DNA from 3 places in the Clostridium sp. 'deep sea' genome. Region 2 is predicted to be linked to each of the others. Evidence: predicted binding sites of a transcription regulator. Region 2 holds the regulator's gene; each other region holds the start of a gene.

Region 1 (6,455 bases), 1.4 Mb from region 2:
TGTTGAACTCTTAAGAGATTATCTATAAACATAGTTAAAAGGAGTAGCCTATTATGGCACTCCTTATTAATACGTGTATTTTTTTATTTAGTTTATGGTTTAATTTGTGACCATCTTTCAACTAGCCATACTTCAGTTTGATTGGCTTGAGGAATAACTATATTACCAAATGAACCGTTTCTTAGGGCAAAAAGAGTAAGTGTTTTTGTAGTTGGATTATGATTTTTTAATCTGCCAAATCTCCAATAACCATTCATATTTTTTAACAGTAACCATTTGTTATGGTAGTTACTCCAGTTAATATTAGCAACACTTGCTAACCTTCGTTTCCTATTATATACAATGCCAAGTTTTTTATTTTTAGGCATTATTCCTCTCTCCTTTTAAAAAGTATTACATAATAGCATATGAATTTTTAAGGAAATATGGGACAAGGCTAAATAAAATATAATTATTATTTATGAACCACAAAAGTATTATTTAGATAAGTATGTTATTTTTAAAAAAAAATATAAGATTATAGTCAAAATTACTTTGAGTATAGCCTTATACTTAATATAACTATTTTTATTGTAATTTGTGAATTTTATACCCGCCTTCTTCACGTACCCTTAGCCCTTGCTTTGTCCATCGAGGCTCTAAGGAATTTTTTATCCTTGTATCACAGCCTGTTGTTAAATCTACAACTATTACATCACCGTCTGTTGATTCATATGCTAAGTATCTACCATCTAAACTCCTTAAAGACATTGTTCTACTTCGTGGCAATAGATTTTTAGCTTCAAACTTAGACAGGTTTCCAGCTAAATCTAAAAGTAAAAACTCATTGTTTTTTTCGGTTGAAGTTTGAATTATTATTTTTTCTTCAAGCCAACCACAATGCAAAATGGTACTACCTTCTTCCATTAATAAGACCTTTTCCATATTAGTATTAAAATCATACACAGCTATCCCGTTAGTAAACGGAATATTACCACCTTCAAAATCTTTGGGTTTAGTGTAAACTGCCATTGTTGCATTTTGATTAAGAAAAATTTGTGAGCTTGCTTGCTCTTTTTCAAGAATTACTTCCTCTTCTCCATTAAATAAAACCTTACGAAGAGAATAATCTTTTCCTACATAAATAATATCGCCATTAGGGAAAGCATCAGCTGAAAGACCATCTAAAACTAATGTTTTATTTGTATCCAAGTATTTTACACTCAACTTTATTTCTGGTAGCACCTCTCCGTATAATAGTGTGATTTCCACTTTGTCATTTTGTTGAAGATTCATGCGCCTTAAATTATTAGTATATCCTCCTATTAACACACATGCTCCAACAATCATAATACAGATAGCTACTATTAATATTTTATTAGTTTTCATTCTTAGCACCTCCATAATGAATTAAATTATTATCATAGGGGCATATTCGTGTTGTTGAGTTAGTATAAACATTAAAATCTAAGTGATCACCGCTGGAATATCCTGTGTTTCCCATCAATGCAATTCTTACATTTTGGTTTATGTTGTCATTTAAATTTACAATATTAGATTGATATTTGAGGTGCCCATATACACTATAAGTGCCATCAAGATGGTCTATTTTGATATAAGTACCCCAATCTGGAGGACCTGCTGGGTAATTATTATATTCGTCTTGTTCCACCTTTATTACTCTTCCACCCTTTGCTGCGTAAATATTATCACCTGTTTTACCATCGTAATCTGTTGCCTTATGCCCATCATAAGCATGACCATACGCCCAAGAAGTACCTGTCCATCCTGTCCAATCTCTTATATTTCCACTAGTAGTATCTAAATCAAAAAAAGAGGAAATGGGAATAAATTCAGCTACTGGTCTTGAGTATTCTTTTATTGACTTTTTGTTTACTCTAAGCCTATATTCCCCATCAGAGCTAGACCATTGATATGCTTTAATTAAAAATGCATAATCACCAGTAGAGGTTGTATTGTAGACAATATGCTCAGCTGTAGTTTCACTTTCTAACGACGTACCTACTAAATTACCGTTAGGGTTATATAAGAAAATATCATAATCATTCGGTAATTTATACATATCAATTACAATTTGTTCGCCACTTGAAGCAGAAATTTTGTACCAATCTTGATCAATGGCGTTATCTATAGTTGCTCTATATTCATAGTTACCAAAGGTTAGATTTGAAGTATACAAAAGGTTATCATTAGGCTCATAATCGTCGTAACTAGATGAAAAATATGTAGATAATGAATAGCTATTATTTGCATCAAAACTATTATCAGGCACAATTCTAACATAATAATCTGCTGTTGCACCAATATAACTAAACTGTTCTTTGCTATTACCTGAGTAGTGAGATTTGCTCTTTAAATATAAGGTATTACTGACAAGTTTATAAAGGTATATATCATAATCACAACTGGTAGGGATATTTTTTAATTCTACAGTTATTTTCCCTGGATTAGGCATAGAAATTTTAAACCAGTCTATATCACTGGTAGAACTTATTGTTCCTGTAATTTCAGTTGCAAAGGCTATTGAATTAGCTTGGTGAGGCTCATTATTAGGCTCAGATTCAGATACTGCCATTATTGAAACATTACTTGTTTTTGATATGTTTTCAACTATAAACTCTTCGATATAGTTTGACTTACCATCTTGAAGCTTTACTTGAATCTGAGAATCACTATAATTTATTAAGTTCTCCTTCTCCATATTAAGAGATATACTAAAAGCATGTAAAGGTATTATTAAAAACAGACACACAACAAATAATCCTAACTTCTTCTTCATAGGTTTAACCCTCCTTAATGTTAATTTAATCTTAAATTGCTTCCTTATCTTTGCAAAATTATCTGCCTCTCAATTGGAAGCTTATTTTTTTTATATGTTATTATATACCATATTTTGCTTATATTATGTCGACTTATGTATGTGAATTTAGGTTAAATAAAAACTGGCATAAAACATTATTTTACTTCATTTCATAATAATGTTATTTATATAACGTAAAGAGAAGTAGTTTTTCGCAAACTACTTCTCTTTATATTAAAACCTTTTATGTTGTTTTCCGTTGATTAGAATAAAACTAACTATTGTTATACTACTTCTGTACAGCCGCTTTTAATAATTACTTTATAATTTTACAAATATTATTAGAGAACTCTACAGGATCACTAATTGGTAAACCCTCTATTAATAAAGCCTGATTATACAATAGGTTGGTATAAACCTCTAGTTTATCATTGTCTTTATCAAAGGCATTTTTTAAGGCTTCAAAAACTTGGTGATTAAGATTAATTTCTAATATTTTATCTGCTTTAATTCCTTGATTATTAGGCATAGTATTTAAGATTTTTTCCATTTCAATAGAGACTTCGCCCTCATTAGCTAAACACACAGGGTGAGTTTTTAATCTTTTAGAGGCTCGTACTTCTTTAACTTTATCTGCTAAAATTTCTTTCATTTTGACAAATAAATCTTTGTTTTCATCGGCTTTAGTATCTTGAGTATCGGTTTCCTCTGTATCAATACCTAAGTCACCACTAGAAACAGATTTAAACTCTTTTTCAGCATGTTCTTTTAAAACTTTTAGGGCAAACTCATCAATATCTTCAGTTAAGTATAAGATTTCGTAACCTTTATCTGCAACAATTTCTGTTTTAGGTAGCTTTTCAATTTTTTCTACACTCTCACCAGCTGCATAATAGATATACTTTTGATCCTCTTTCATACGTGAAACATACTCATTAAGGGTAACCAGTTTTTTCTCTGTAGATGAATAAAACATTAATAAAGACTCAAGTACATCTTTATTGCTACCAAATTTCTCATAAACGCCATATTTTAATTGTCTGCCAAAAGAGTTATAAAACTTTTCATAACTCTCACGGTCATTTTTAAGCATGTTTTCAAGTTCATTTTTTATTTTAGTTTGAATATTTTTAGCAATCCGTTTTAACTGCCTATTATGCTGTAACATTTCACGTGAGATATTTAAAGATAAATCTGCTGAATCAACCATTCCTTTAACAAAGCTAAAGTAGTCTGGTAAAAGGTCTTGGCATTTATTCATTATTAATACACCATTAGAGTATAACTCTAAGCCTTTTTCATACTCCTTGGAGTAATAATCAAAGGGAATTTGCTCTGGTATATATAATATAGCATTATAACTAATCATACCTTCTACACTTATGTGTAAATGCTTTAAAGGTTTATCAAAACCATAACGTTTTTCGGTATAGAAATTTTCGTAATCTTCTTTAGTTAGCTCTTTTTTGTTTTTTCTCCAAATTGGAACCATACTATTAACTGTTTTTTCTTCTACAACTTCTTCGTAATCTTCTTCACTGCCCTCTTTTAATTTATGGCTAGTAGTATCCATTTTAATTGGGTAACGAATAAAATCTGAGTATTTTTTTATTATTGATTTTAATTTGTACTCTTCTAAGTATTCATCATAGTTTTCGTCTTCGGTATTTTGCTTTAAAGTAAGTGTAATTTCGGTACCTGTTGTTGGCTTTTGGCACTCTTCAATTGTATAACCATCAGCACCACTAGACTGCCATTTATAGGCTTCATTATTATCTAAAGCTTTACTTATTACAGTAACATCTTCGGCTACCATAAAGGCTGAGTAAAAGCCTACTCCAAATTGACCAATAATATCAAAGCCATCTTTCATTTCATTTTCTTTTTTAAATGCCAATGAGCCACTTTGAGCAATTGTTCCTAAATTATTCTCTAACTCATCTTTAGTCATACCTATACCAGTATCAATAACTGTTAATGTTCTGTTTTCTTTATTGGCAATTATTTTTATATAATAATCGTCTTTATTAAAAGTTTGAGAACTATCAGCTAAATCTCGGTAGTAGATTTTATCAATGGCATCACTAGAATTGGAGATTAGTTCTCTTAAAAATATTTCTTTGTGGGTGTAGATTGAATTAATCATCATATCTAACAATCTTTTAGATTCGGTTTTAAACGCTTTTTTAACCATTTTGAGTTCTCCTTAAGTATTATAAGTAGTTATTAGCACTCTCGTGCTGCGAGTGCTAATTTATTATACATTATTTTACTTATTTTTGTAAATGATTAATTTTTTATAGTTCCTTTTTTATTCACTATAAACTAAATACTTAATAATTGTCTTTAAACTAAAAACTACATATTTATTATTTTGGTAGCTACATTGTTAGCAAACACCTTCATTGTGTTCTACAAATATTAAGCTTGGCTTTAACAGCAATTAAGCTTGCATGTCATTATTACTCACTAAAAAAAGTGAAAAAAATAAAAGATAACTTACTCTTAATTAGGAAAATATAAATACCTATTATAAGCTACTTATTAAAATATTCGCTCTCTAAAATAGCAAAAAAATATTGGTCAGTCCATTTGTTATTCCAAAACAGCTCTTCTTTAAAGACTGCTTCTTTTCTCATACCTACCTTTTGCATTATAGTGGCTGAACCTACATTGTTAGCATTACACATACCTACTACTTTATGTGTTTTAAGTTGCTCAAAGGCAAACTTGAGTAAACTTTTAGTTGCATCACAGCCAAAGCCCTGTTTTTGATACTGGGGTAAAATGACATAGCCTATTTCATAACTTTTGCGATACTCACTATAAAGCCAAGTATAAGCCACCCCAATTGCTGTTTTGGTATTATCATTTTTTCTACTAATAATAAAATCAAAATTTTTTACTTCTGGCCTCATTCTCTTAATAAATAACTCTCGTGTTTTTTGTTTATCCTCTTTTACATATTCCTCGTAATACCATAAGTCTTTATTGGTCTCAACATCAACTATAAAATCTAAATCTTTAGCTGTTTCTAGTGGTCTTAATATTACTTTTTCGCCTGCTATATTATTTATCAAAAATGAACACCTCCTTATGTTAATATTAAATGATTATTATTTACTTATTATCTTGATATTTTTCTAAGTACATCTCTAAAGGATATAAAATTAAAACAATTACTACTAGTGCGTATAATATAGGTCTAAACTTAGCATGAATACTAAAGGCATAGACCTCTGTTTCTGTAATGTAATTTCCAGCCGCAATATATTTTGTTAAACTACCAATTACTCCAATGATTAAGGTAACAATTTTGTATTTACGTAGTATAACTAGAGATTTTTTAATATTAATATCAATGTTACTTTTAAAATAACATTTTATTATTTTATAAAAATCTTTAACAGTTTTAGTAGCTAACATAAATAAAAATAAGTTTAAAACTACAAACAGAATCTCCTTTAAATCTATAATTATATTTATAGGAACCATACTTGCTATGCATATTATAAAAAAAATAATGTAAATTAAAATGCCCATTTTTTCTCCTACCTATAATTTATTTTAGTGATTTTACTATTATACAACTACCTCTTTTACTCTTTCTCTAAAAATATAGCTTTACCTAGTTCTTTAAATCCACATTTATCAT
Region 2 (6,455 bases):
GGTATGGTAGCAATGATAGATCCTCCTAAAGAGGGTGTAAAAGAGGCTATTGAAAATGCCCATCAAGCCCATATTCGTACTTTTATAATGACTGGAGACCATGCTATTACAGCTCAAGCTGTTGGTCGTGAAGTTAACTTGTCTTCTACAGGTGAGGATGTAGATGTAGTTACTGGTGCAGAGCTCAATAAAATGTCGGATAAAATGCTTAAAGAAAAAATGGAAGGGCAAGAGGCTGTTATATTCTCAAGGGTGTCTCCTGAAGATAAACTAAGAATAGTTAAAAACCTTAAACAAGAAAATGAGATTGTTGCTGTAACTGGTGATGGTGTGAACGATGCACCAGCTTTAAAAAATGCTCATATAGGCGTTGCCATGGGCACCATAGGCACAGATGTTGCAAAAGAGGCCTCAGAACTGGTTTTACTTGATGATAGTTTTACTACCTTAGTAGATGCTGTTAGAGAAGGTAGAACAATATTTAATAACCTCAGAAAAACAATTTTAGCATCCATGACAACAAATGCAGCAGAGCTTGCAGTTGTTATGTTAGGTTTTGCTAGTGTTGCTTTATTTAAGATGCCAATACCAATTTTAGCTATTCAAATTTTAGCAATTGATTTATTGGCTGAGGTACTTCCCTTAACAGCTTTAACGTTTGATCCTGGTTCACAGACTCTCATGAATGCACCTCCTAGAAATCGTGATGAGCATATTTTAAATAAGAAAAGCGGGATTGAGGTAATATTCTTTGGAGTATTAATAGGTGCATTAGCATTTATTAACTTTGCCTGGTTTGGAAATAGAATGGGTGTAACTTTAACAGATACACATCCTTTATATATGCGTGCTACAACAATTTGTTACGTAACTATTGCTTTATGTCAGTATGCTAATATAATGTCACGAAGATACGAGTTTACATCTGTATTCAATAAATCATTTTTTACAAATACCAAGTTGCTGATATCTATTGGTATTTCGTTTGGAATGGTGTTGCTTGCTATTTACGTACCATTTATTAGCAGGTTCTTAAAATTTGCGCCCCTTCAAATGATGGATTGGCTATACGTTGTGGCTGCTGCTTTTGTGGTATTATTAAGTCATGAAGTGTTAAAAATTATAAGACGCTCTAAAAGAGGCTAAAGAGATTTATAAATAAAAGAATGGGGGAGTAACTGTTCCTCATTCCTTTCTTTTTTTACAGCTAAAAAAGACATATATTCTTTAAATACATGATCAGTTGCTCTATTTTTGCTACTAAACACCTTATAAAACATCCAACATATAAAAAAAGTATGTTTTTTTTCACTAATTCACTGTTAATGCCTTGACAGTTTCGATGTTGGGTGGTATTTTTTTTATAGATTTTAGCACTCACTAAGCTAGAGTGCTAACAAATAAGAAGGTGAGAATATGTTTTTATCCCCACGACAGCTTCAGATTATGCAAGCAGTAGTAAAATTTTATATTGAGTCAGGAGTGCCAGTGGGTTCTCGTACTATCACAAAACACTTTAACTTAGGCGTTAGCCCTGCTACTGTACGTAATGAAATGGCTGACCTAGAAGAGATGGGGTTACTTATTCAGCCTCATGTCTCTGCAGGAAGAATTCCTAGTGACTTAGGATATAGGGTTTATGTTAATTCATTAAATACCAAACAAAAGCCCGATATAGAATCGGTCTCCCGTTTTGAGTCGGAAATTGAACAACGTATAGTAGAGAAAGAACAGCTTTTAATAAATATTGCAGAAACACTATCTCAGTTAACTTCATATGCAACAATAGTAAGTGGTCCATATATTAAGGCATGCAGATTAAAAGAGTTTGCCTTAATACCAGTCAGTGAAAAAGATGTAATCGCATTAGTTGTTACTGATAATGGACTTACAACAAATAAAACGTTACACTTACCAAATGAAATTTTAGCTGAAGATATTGGTTATATAAATAGAGTTCTTAATGCCCGCTTAAAAGGTAGATGTTTAAACGATATAAAGAGCTCTGAAATAAGGCAGTTAGTATCAATGATTAGTGAGCATATTAATAATGAGGATAAAACCTTAATGTCAATCATTAAGCAGGTAGTTGAGGTTCATAAAACACCCATTGTTGCTGATGGAATTATTAATGTACTTAATCAACCTGAGTTTAAAACAGAGAATAAATACTTACAATTGGTTGAGGCCTTAAATGCCCAAGATATCTTAGCTGAGTTACTATCATCAGAAAACATGAGTACCCTAAATATATCTATAGGCAAAGAAATTACCAATGTAAAAATGCAAGAATGTAGTATTATTAAAGTTCCATATTTAATTAATGACCATATTGCAGGTGTTATTGGAGTTTTGGGTCCAAAACGTATGACGTATGCTCGGGTGATATCTTTGCTAGAATATGTTAGTAGAAGAATAGAAGATATATTGCAGGATTAGGAGGGATTATTTTGTCAGTTAAACAAACAGCAAGAACATCTGAAATTGATGAAAAATTAGCGGCTTTAATGACTAATGCTAGAGCAATAAAAGCAGTGGCCGCTGCCGTAGAAGGCACTATAGGTCCCAAGGGTTTAGATACTATGTTAGTGGATGGCTTCAATGATGTTGTCATTACTAATGCTGGTGTTACTATCTTAGAGAAAATGGATGTAACACATCCTGCTGCTAGAATGTTAATTAATATAGCTAAAGCTCAGCAAGCAGAGATAGGTGATGGAACAACTACGGCAACAGTTATGGCGGGTGCTCTTGTTAGTGAGGGAGTAGACCAGGTTGTTAAAGGTGTTCCGGTTGCAAGGGTAATTGAGGGTATTAAGCTTGGAATAAAAGAGGCTCTTAAAGCAATTAAGGAAAAGGCTTTTAATATAAAAGGGTTAGAAGATCCTGTATTAACTAGGATTGCCTATATTGCTGGAAGAGAACATAAAGATATAGCTGAACTAATTGTTAAAGCAGCAAAAATGATTGGTGAAGATAAATTTCAAGATGAAGTATTTAAATTAGCTGATACTGTAATCGCCGAAGAGGGTGCTGAAAATGAGGTTTTTAGTGGTGTTATTATTGATAAAAAAAGACTAAATAGACAAATGCCACTTAATATAGAAGACGCAAAAATACTGATTATAGATGATGCTTTAAAGCCAGAAGAATTAGAAGAAGAGGCGTTAGCTACCGAGATGGGCTTTAAGCGTTATATGGAGCTAAAAAATAAATTTACTACTAATCTACATAAATTAGTTGAGTTGGGAGTAAACGTTGTTTTAGTAGATAGAGCTGTAGATAACTACGCCGAAGAGTTTTTAACAGATGCTGGGGTATTGGTATGCACTAGAGTAGGTAGTAAAGATTTACGAATCGTGTCAGAGCATACTGGTGCCAGACTAATTAAAAGAACTGGATTAAACAAAGATATAACAGAGCTTAAAGAGGTAATAGGTAAAGCTAAAAAAGTGTATGAAGATGTAAGGCTTAAAAAGGTTCGAATTATTGAAGGATATGACAAACCTATGGCAACAGTTTTGGTTGGAGCTGCAACCTCAGAGGTTGTTGATGAACGTGAAAGAATAGCTAAAGATGCTGCTTCATCTGTTCAGGCCGCTATTAAAGGTGGTTACGTTGCTGGTGGAGGTTCAGTAGAGCTTGCTGTTTCTCGTTCCGTAGAGACCCTACGTGAGACTGTTAAAGGAATGGCAGCATATGGAGTTGATTGTGTCAGTAGGGCTTTGCGTAAACCTGTTTTTCAAATAATATTAAATGCAGGTTTTAATCCCTTAGAGAAGCTCGAAGATATAACTGCAGCACAAATTGATCAAGGTAACGAATGTTTAGCTATTGATTGTGATAGTGGAGACATTGTTGATATGAAGGAAATGGGAGTATTTGATCCACTACTTGTAAAATATCATGCAATTAAAGCGGCTGGTGAAATTGCAGAAGCCATTTTAAGGATTGATACCATTATTAAAATGAAAAGCAAAAAAGATAGTGGAGAAATGAATCCTAATTTTAATTTTTAGGTAGGTAGAGTGATGAAAGAGCGAAATAATGAAGAAAAAGAACTAAACCTTGAGAACTCTAAATCAAAGAGTGCTGATGGTGAAGAGGTAGTAGAAACAGTTTCAGTGGAAGAAGAGTGTGTTGATATTAATAGTGAGTTAAATAAGCTTACAACAGAAAACGAAAGATTACAGAATCAATATCTTAGAGCGGTAGCAGATTATACAAATCTAAAAAAGCGTACTGAAAAAGAGAGGCGTGAATTACTGACATCTGCAAATGCTAATTTAATAGGTAAGATTTTGCCTGTAATAGATAATTTTGAACGTGCTCTTCAAACTATAAGCGACCCAGAAGTAACTAAGGGAGTAAACATGATTTACAAACAGCTTATAGATATATTAAGCGTTGAAGGATTAGAGAAAATTGAAGCCGAGGGAGAACAGTTTGATCCCCATATTCATGAGGCTTTAATGCAAGAACAAAATTCAGAGGTAGCAGATAATACAGTTTTACAAGTGTTTGAGCCGGGCTACCGGTTTAATAATAAGTTATTACGAGCAGCAAAAGTTAAAGTATCTAGTAATTAGGAGGTAATATAGATGTCTAAGGTTATAGGAATTGATTTAGGAACAACAAACTCATGTGTCGCTATTATGGAGGGTGGTCAGCCGGTAGTAATAGCTAATGCTGAGGGAGATAGAACAACTCCATCGGTAGTAGCTTATTCTAAAAATAATGAGCGATTAGTTGGTAAAGTAGCTAAGCGCCAAGCTGTAAGCAACCCAGATAACACAGTTAGCTCTATTAAGAGTCATATGGGTGAAAAATATAGTGTAAAGTTAGGAAATAAAGAGTACACACCACCAGAGGTTTCAGCCATGATATTACAAAAATTAAAGGCTGATGCTGAGGCATATTTAGGTGAAACTGTTACCCAAGCGGTAATTACAGTTCCTGCTTAGAGGTTTCAGCCACAACGTCAAGCAACTAAAGATGCTGGAAAAATTGCAGGCTTAGAAGTGTTAAGAATAGTGAATGAGCCAACAGCCGCTTCTTTAGCATATGGGTTGGAGAATGATGGAGCTCAAAAGATATTAGTTTATGACTTGGGTGGCGGTACTTTTGACGTATCTATTTTAGATTTAGGAGATGGCGTTTTTGAGGTATTGTCTACTAATGGTGATACTCACCTTGGTGGAGACGATTTTGATAAAGCCATTATGGATTATTTAGTGAAAGAGTTTAAGCGTGATCAAGGCGTAGATTTATCTAAAGATAAAATGGCATTGCAGAGATTAAAAGACGCTGCTGAAAATGCTAAAAAAGAGTTAAGTACTGTAGCCCAAGCAAACATAAACTTACCATATGTTACAGCCGATGCTACAGGTCCAAAGCACTTAGATATAACACTTACAAGAGCTAAATTTGATGAACTAACAGCTCATTTAGTAAAGAGAACACTAGATCCTATTCGTAAGGCAATTAAAGATGCTGGTTTATCTACATCTGAGATTGACAAGGTTATTTTAGTAGGTGGTTCTACCAGAATTCCAGCTGTTCAAAAGGCCGTGTTTAGCATTACTAATCAAGAGCCATTTAAAGGAATTAATCCTGATGAAGTAGTAGCCTTAGGTGCTGCTGTTCAAGCTGGTGTGTTAGCGGGTGAAGTTAAGGGTGTAGTATTACTAGATGTTACCCCTCTATCTTTAGGTATTGAAACACTTGGTGGAGTATTTACTAAATTAATTGATAGAAATACCACAATTCCAGTAAAGAAAAACCAAATATTCTCAACAGCCGCAGATAATCAAACTCAAGTAGATATCCATGTTTTACAGGGTGAACGTTCTATGGCAACTCAAAATAAAACACTGGGTAGATTTGTACTAAGTGATATCCCACCAGCACCACGTGGAATACCACAAATTGAAGTTACATTTAATATTGATGGAAATGGTATTGTAAATGTAAGTGCTAAAGATTTAGGTACAGGAAAAGAGCAAACTATTACAATCACATCTTCTAGTGGATTAAGTGATGATGAGATTGATCGTATGGTTAAAGAGGCAGAGCAGCATGCTGATGAAGATAAGATACTAAAAGAATTAATAGAAAAGCGTAATCAAGCTGATTCTATGGTATATAGTACAGAGAAAATGTTAACTGAGCTAGGTGATAAAGTAGATAGTGCTAAAGCTGAAGAGGTTAAAAAGTCAATTGAGGCTGTTAAGGCAGTTAAAGATGGCGAAGATTTAGAGGCTATTAATAGTGCCGTTGAAGAATTAACTAAACACGTTAATGAACTATCAACTATTTTATATCAACAAGCTCAACAAGCTCAGCAAGCAGCTGGACAACAGGGTCAACAATCACAAAATCCTGAGGATGATGGAGTATTTGATGCAGAATACGAAGAGGTCGATCCAGAAGCTGATCCTAAATAAGCATAATTG
Region 3 (6,455 bases), 1.1 Mb from region 2:
CCAGGAGCTTTAACAGCTACAGCATTCATGATACCACGTAGTTTGTTTACTACTAATGTAGCTAATGCTTCACCTTCGATATCTTCTGCAATAATAATTAAAGAGCTTCCTCTTTCAACCATTTGTTGAAGTAAAGGTAATAAGTCTTGAATATTTGTAATCTTGCGATCTGTTAATAAGATATATGGATTATCTAAAATTGCTTCCATTTTTTCAGCATCTGTAACCATGTAAGGAGATACATAACCACGATCAAACTGCATACCTTCAACAACCTCTAAAGTTGTTTTCATGTTTTTAGATTCTTCTACAGTAATAACACCGTCGTTACCAACCTTCTCCATTGCCTCAGCAATTAACTCACCTATTTGAGCTTCATTTGCTGAAATAGAAGCTACCTGAGTGATATCTTCTTTACTACGTACGGTTATGCTTCTGCCTTTAATTTCTTCAACAGCGCAAATTACTGCCTCTTCAATACCACGACGTAAAATCATTGGATTAGCACCAGCAGCTACGTTTTTTAGTCCCTCACGTACCATTGCCTGAGCTAATAAAGTAGCAGTTGTTGTTCCATCTCCTGCTACATCATTTGTTTTTGTAGCAACTTCTTTAACTAATTGAGCACCCATGTTTTCAAATGGATCTTCTACCTCAATTTCGCGAGCAATTGTTACACCATCATTAGTAATTAATGGGGCACCAAATTTTTTATCTAATACTACATTACGACCTTTAGGTCCTAATGTAACTTTAACTGCATCAGCTAATGCATTCACACCACGTTCTAAAGCTTTACGTGCATCTTCATTGTACTTAAATTGTTTAGCCATTTATGTACACCTCCTGTTTAGTTTTCGATAACAGCTATTATGTCTTCTTCTTTCATAACAAGGTATTCACTACCATTGTGTTTCACTTCATTACCAGCATATTTTGAGAATAGTACTGAATCTCCTGCCTTTACTTCCATTGGCATTAAGTTTCCGTTATTATCTCTTTTACCTATACCAACAGCAATCACTTTACCCTCTTGAGGTTTTTCTTTTGCTGAATCAGGCATTATAATTCCACCAATTTTGGTCTCTTTTTGTTTAAGTACTTCAATTATTACACGATTAGCCAAAGGTTTTATAGCCATCTGTATGCCTCCTCTGTATAGTTATTTTTTGATTATTAGCACTCTTACTAAGTGAGTGCTAATCATATACATTAATATACCAATATTATTGAAAATGTCAAGTGTATAAATAAAAAAGCTTACGACAAAAAGTCACAAGCTTCATGTTTTTGTTGTAGCTTAATAAAAAAATGGTTAATATAAAGTTAATATATAACTAAAACTTTACAAAAGCAACCTGAAAAGCTTTAAATAAATATTACCTGTTTTTAGTTTGTTTATTATATGCAAAGCAGTATAAAGCTCCTACAAAAAAGGCTCCTCCTATAATATTGCCTATAGTTACAGGAAGTAAATTAGAGGTAATCATACTTCCCCAGTTAAGTGAGCCTAAATCACCAAACTGAGCTATATTAGCAATATAACTAGTACCTTTTAACATAATTCCAGCAGGAATATAAAACATGTTAGCAATTGAGTGTTCAAATCCACAGGCTACAAATGGAGTTATAATTGACACACAGGCAATAATTTTACCCCACACTGTTTTAGCCGATGTGGCAACCCAAACAGCCAAACATACCAACCAGTTTGCTAACAAACCCCTAATTAAGGCTTGCATAAATGGCATACTTACTTTTGCCTTGGCAACTTTTAAGGCAACATTAGCAGCAAATCCATGGTTAGTTGCCCATAAACCCGATTTTGCTATTAAAAATGCTACAAAAACAGCTCCTATAAAGTTTGATAGATAAACTAATGACCAATTTTTTAACATAGCACCTACAGAGATTTTTTTCTTTTGACAAGCCATTATTAACAAATTGTTGCCTGTAAATAATTCTGCTCCTGCTAATAAAATTAAAATTAAAGCTAAACTGAATATAACACCCGCCATCATTTTAGACATACCATATCCTAAAAATTGGGATACATCTTGTGAAATTATAATTGAAGCAAAGCCAGCAAAAGAAATATAACAACCTGCTAAAAATCCTAACAATAAGGTAAGCCAAGCTGGTCGAACTGATTTTTTTATGCCAACATCTATTGTTGCTTCTCTAATTTCTCCTGGTTTTAAATTCCTCATCCTTCTTGTTCCTCCCAATAATTCTATTCTCTGTAATTATAAAGTTAACTGGCACATCAAATATTCCAGTAGGAATTTTATCTACTATTTGTGTTTCGTATGCTAATGCAATTCTTGAACAAGTAGAGGATAGTTTAGCAACTAATCTGTCATAATAACCTCCTCCGTAACCTAGTCTATTACGGTTTGTATCAAAGGCTACTCCTGGAGTAATTACTAAATCTATTTTTGATAGGTCTATTGCTGTGCAGTGCTCTTTGTTAGGCTCCATAATACCGTAGTTTCCTTTTATTAAATCATTTTTAGATTTAATTTGGTAAGCAAGAATACTTCTGGTTTTTGGTATAGTTATAGGCACGCATACTATTTTATCAGCTTTTAAGGCTGTGTCAATGAGTTCTTTTGTGGACACTTCACCACGAAAATCAACATAATACAGAATTATATTTGCTTGTTGATATTGGGCAGTTTTCTCAAGATTTTCTTTTATTTGTAAGTCTGCCTTTTCACGTGTATCTTTATTAATAATACTGCGTTTTTCAATAATTTGTTTTCTTAGTTTTGTTTTTATCTCTTTTAAGTTTGCCATTGTATTCTCCTTATTGGGGGTGTTCAGTAATAGGCAAGGTAGCATAGGCATTGGCATTTAACTTAGCTATTAAACCCTGTTTATAGTAGTGATAACCAGCTACTCCTACCATGGCTGCATTATCTGTACAGTATACTTTTTGAGGGTAAAATAGTTTTATATTATGTTTCTGCAACGCCTTAGTTAACTGCTGTCTTAAAGCAGTGTTTGCGGCCACACCTCCGGCTAATGCAACCTGATTAACTTGTTTGAGTTTAGCAGCTTTTATAGTATTTTCTACTAATACATCAACTACCGCCTGCTGAAAAGATGCCGCTATATCATTTACGGGTAACTCTATATTCTTTTGCTCGTGTTTATGAATTACATTAATAACAGCAGATTTTAACCCGCTAAAACTAAAGTCAAGGGTATCTTCTTTGGCAAAGGCTCGCGGAAAAGCAAAGGCTGTATTATCCCCTTTAAGGGATATATTTTCAATTACTGGTCCACCTGGATAACCTAAGCCTAGTCTTCGGGCAATTTTATCAAAGGCCTCGCCCGCCGCATCATCACGGGTATGAGCAATGCGTTCAAATTTTAAGTGTTCTTCCATATATATTAATTCTGTATGTCCACCCGATACTACTAAGGCAATTAAGGGTAGCTGTAGGTTTGGTCTATCAATAAATGATCCATATAGATGTCCGGCTAAATGATTAATTGTAACAAGTGGTTTATTGTATCCAAAAGCTAATGCCTTAGCAAAAGATAAACCTATTAATAAGGCTCCTATTAAACCTGGACCTGCGGTTACTGCAATGGCATCTATATCTTCCATAGTTAAGCCAGCCTGTTGTAAAGCGGCTTTGTATACTGGTACTATGTTTTTAATATGGCGACGAGAGGCTATCTCTGGCACCACCCCTCCATATAACCTGTGTAGGTCTATTTGAGAAGAAATTTCATTGGCTAAAACCCTGTGGCCATCTTGAACAATAGCAACTGAGGTTTCATCACACGATGTTTCGATAGCTAAAATTGTTGTAGTTGTTTTCACCTTAAATCACCAACTCTACTAGAGGTTTATGCAGTTTATTAATATCTTTTTTCCACATTACTAAGGCATCTTCATTATTATCACTGTAATATTTTATACGCCTGCCACCCACTAAAAAACCGTTCTTTTTGTAGAGATTTATGGCCTTTTCATTAGATTCTCTAACCTCAAGGGTAATAGAGGTGGCTCCATTAGTAACTGCCTTCGAAAATAAGATGTTAAGCATAGTATTACCATAACCTTTGCCCTGATAGTTAGGGTCTACTGCTATTGTTGTTATATGAGACTCATCCAATACCTGCCATAAGCCACCATAGGCAATTATGGTTTCGTTTTTTAGTAATACCATATAACTAGAGTGATCGTTATGAGTTAACTCTGTGATAAAGGTATTTTTACTCCAAGGATTTGTGTATGTTAAGTGTTCAATACGAGTAATATTATCTAAATCACTTTGAAGCATGGGTCTATGATTTAACATTTTTAGTTTCTCTTTCTAGCCGCTGTTCTTCAGCTGCAGATAATCTCATATAAAATGGTTCTACTGTTTCTGTATTACATGGTTTTTGTTTGTTTTTGATTGCATCAACTACTAAAGGCAAAATTAAAGATGCCCTGGAATAGCTATGAAAAGGGGTATTATTTATAACTTTATCAGCAAATAAACTAACAATCTCTTGCGCATTTGCCTTATTATCATTGCTTATTAAGTGTACCTTATCATGTGCCAAAATTAAATCACTTATTTCGTTTTGTAATTTACCAATAAAGTAGTCATTTATAAGCTTAGGTTTACCCTCACTGCAATTAAATTGACCAACATATACTTGTCCTCGTTGAGCCGGAATAGTTGCTATTACGGGTTCTTTTACACCCCAATAAGATGCGGCTAAAACCTCAAGCGAGGTAAAGCTATATATAGGGCAGTTAGCGGCTATTGCTAAACCCTTGGCTACAGTTAAGCCAATTCTTAACCCCGTAAATGACCCTGGTCCTTTTACTACCCCAATTGCATCTAGCTCATTGATTGTTAAATCAGCCACTCTTAAGGCCTCTTTTATTAAAGACAATAGGTAATCTGAGTGAGTGTAATCAAGGTTTAGGGTATACTCTATAAGTAACTTTTCATTAGTACCTAAAGCAATTGTACAGGCTTTGCTTGAGGTATCAAAGGCTAAGATTGCCACTTATTTTCAGCTCCTTTAGTAAATGTTTTTTTGTTTTAGGAGGTATTATTTTAATTATTCTTTCATTTATCGTATCCGTATAGCTTATATTAATTTGCCAATACGGGTCTAGTATTTCGGCGATAAATTTATCCCCCCACTCCATTACAATTAAGCCATTGTTATATAGCTCTTCGTATCCAAGCTCATATACATCGCTAAAACTATGTAACAGATACACATCCATATGAAAAACTTTTATGGGTGCCTCATATATATTTAAATAGGTGTATGAAGGACTCGTTACCATATCCGCACTGCCCCCTACCCCCTTAAGAATACCTCTAACAAAAGCAGTTTTACCTACCCCTAACTCTCCATTTAAAAGTAAGATATCATTTTTAGTTAAAATATGCCCTACTTTTTGCGCTATATTTTCAGTGTTTTCTACAGAATTAGATTTAAGCGTTAACATAACATAACCTACTTTCTCTGGGTCTAATAAAATCTAATTTCTCAATACCCTATTATAACAGACATGCTTAATTGAAAAAACTAGCTTGACATATTTATTAATATAATACTATACTGTTGTTGTAAATAATATTTACCTTCGGGGCAGGGTGCAATTCCCTACCGGCGGTTAAAGCCCGCGAGCAGTAATGCTGAATTGGTGAAATTCCAATGCCGACAGTAAAGTCTGGATGAAAGAAGGCTTGTTTTTAAACAATTTACCCCGACTTTAAATATAAGTCGGGGTTTTTATGTTTTAAACATCAAAGTATAGACTACTGTATATATTCATGGATAAAGTGAAAAAGTTAGTCTATGGGCTCCAGAGGTTTTGGGAGGATAATTATGCGATACCAAACAAAAACAATGGTTGCTATAGGTTTTTTAGCAGCCCTGTCTACTGTTTTAATGTGGTTTCAAGTACCACTACTACCTGCTGCTCCTTTTTTGGAGTATGATTTAAGCGATGTGCCAGTTTTAATGGGTGCTTTTTCTTTAGGACCTGTTGCGGGGTGCTTAATATCTATTGTAAAAGCTTTTGTTTTTTTACTAACCAAAGGCAAAAGCGGCATTATCGGAGCGTTTATGAACTTAGTTTCTACCGTGTCTTTGGTTTTTGTAGCTAGCTACATTTATAAAAAGCTTAAAAAGAGCTTTACAGGCTCAGTAATTGGTTATGTTTTGGGTACAATCACAATGACTATGCTTATGGTATTAACAAATATGTATATCGCCTTACCTATTTGGGGTATTCCAGTTGAGCAAATTAAACCATTAGTTATATCTGCAATTATTCCATTTAACTTATTGCGTGGTTTAATAAGTTGTATTATAACTGCTGTGTTATACAAACGTTTTAAAAATATCATGGACAAATTTGTTTCACAATAAAGTATTAGTCATATATTAATTATGAGCTATACAATAATTTGGGTCAT

What was found. Region 2 encodes HrcA, which represses chaperone genes, less so after heat shock. Its sites were predicted from a motif close to TGTTAGCACTCNNNNNNNNNGAGTGCTAACA; they were not measured.
Region 1: htpG (molecular chaperone HtpG) is a predicted target of HrcA. The motif match lies at 5,025-5,055, and genes of this name have one in related genera.
Region 3: groES (co-chaperone GroES) is a predicted target of HrcA. The motif match lies at 1,175-1,205, and genes of this name have one in related genera.

What each region holds. Positions count from the first base shown of each region.
Region 1 covers NZ_CP063353.1:1,797,344-1,803,798, forward strand. The annotation lists gene IMX26_RS08390 (hypothetical protein) at 93-368, opposite strand; gene IMX26_RS08395 (hypothetical protein) at 568-1,368, opposite strand; gene IMX26_RS08400 (peptidoglycan DD-metalloendopeptidase family protein) at 1,358-2,779, opposite strand; gene htpG (molecular chaperone HtpG) at 3,117-4,994, opposite strand; gene IMX26_RS08410 (GNAT family protein) at 5,338-5,880, opposite strand; gene IMX26_RS08415 (hypothetical protein) at 5,921-6,343, opposite strand; gene IMX26_RS08420 (GNAT family N-acetyltransferase) at 6,400-6,455, opposite strand, start outside.
Region 2 covers NZ_CP063353.1:357,855-364,309, forward strand. The annotation lists gene IMX26_RS01690 (cation-transporting P-type ATPase) at 1-1,146, shown strand, start outside; gene hrcA (heat-inducible transcriptional repressor HrcA) at 1,417-2,439, shown strand; gene IMX26_RS01700 (TCP-1/cpn60 chaperonin family protein) at 2,451-4,019, shown strand; gene grpE (nucleotide exchange factor GrpE) at 4,032-4,589, shown strand; partial or broken gene dnaK (molecular chaperone DnaK) at 4,602-6,446, shown strand.
Region 3 covers NZ_CP063353.1:3,136,827-3,143,281, reverse strand. The annotation lists gene groL (chaperonin GroEL) at 1-833, opposite strand, end outside; gene groES (co-chaperone GroES) at 851-1,141, opposite strand; gene IMX26_RS14630 (formate/nitrite transporter family protein) at 1,380-2,210, opposite strand; gene IMX26_RS14625 (5-formyltetrahydrofolate cyclo-ligase) at 2,182-2,799, opposite strand; gene tsaD (tRNA (adenosine(37)-N6)-threonylcarbamoyltransferase complex transferase subunit TsaD) at 2,810-3,838, opposite strand; gene rimI (ribosomal protein S18-alanine N-acetyltransferase) at 3,840-4,319, opposite strand; gene tsaB (tRNA (adenosine(37)-N6)-threonylcarbamoyltransferase complex dimerization subunit type 1 TsaB) at 4,306-5,025, opposite strand; gene tsaE (tRNA (adenosine(37)-N6)-threonylcarbamoyltransferase complex ATPase subunit type 1 TsaE) at 5,006-5,479, opposite strand; FMN riboswitch at 5,610-5,724, shown strand; gene IMX26_RS14600 (ECF transporter S component) at 5,863-6,408, shown strand.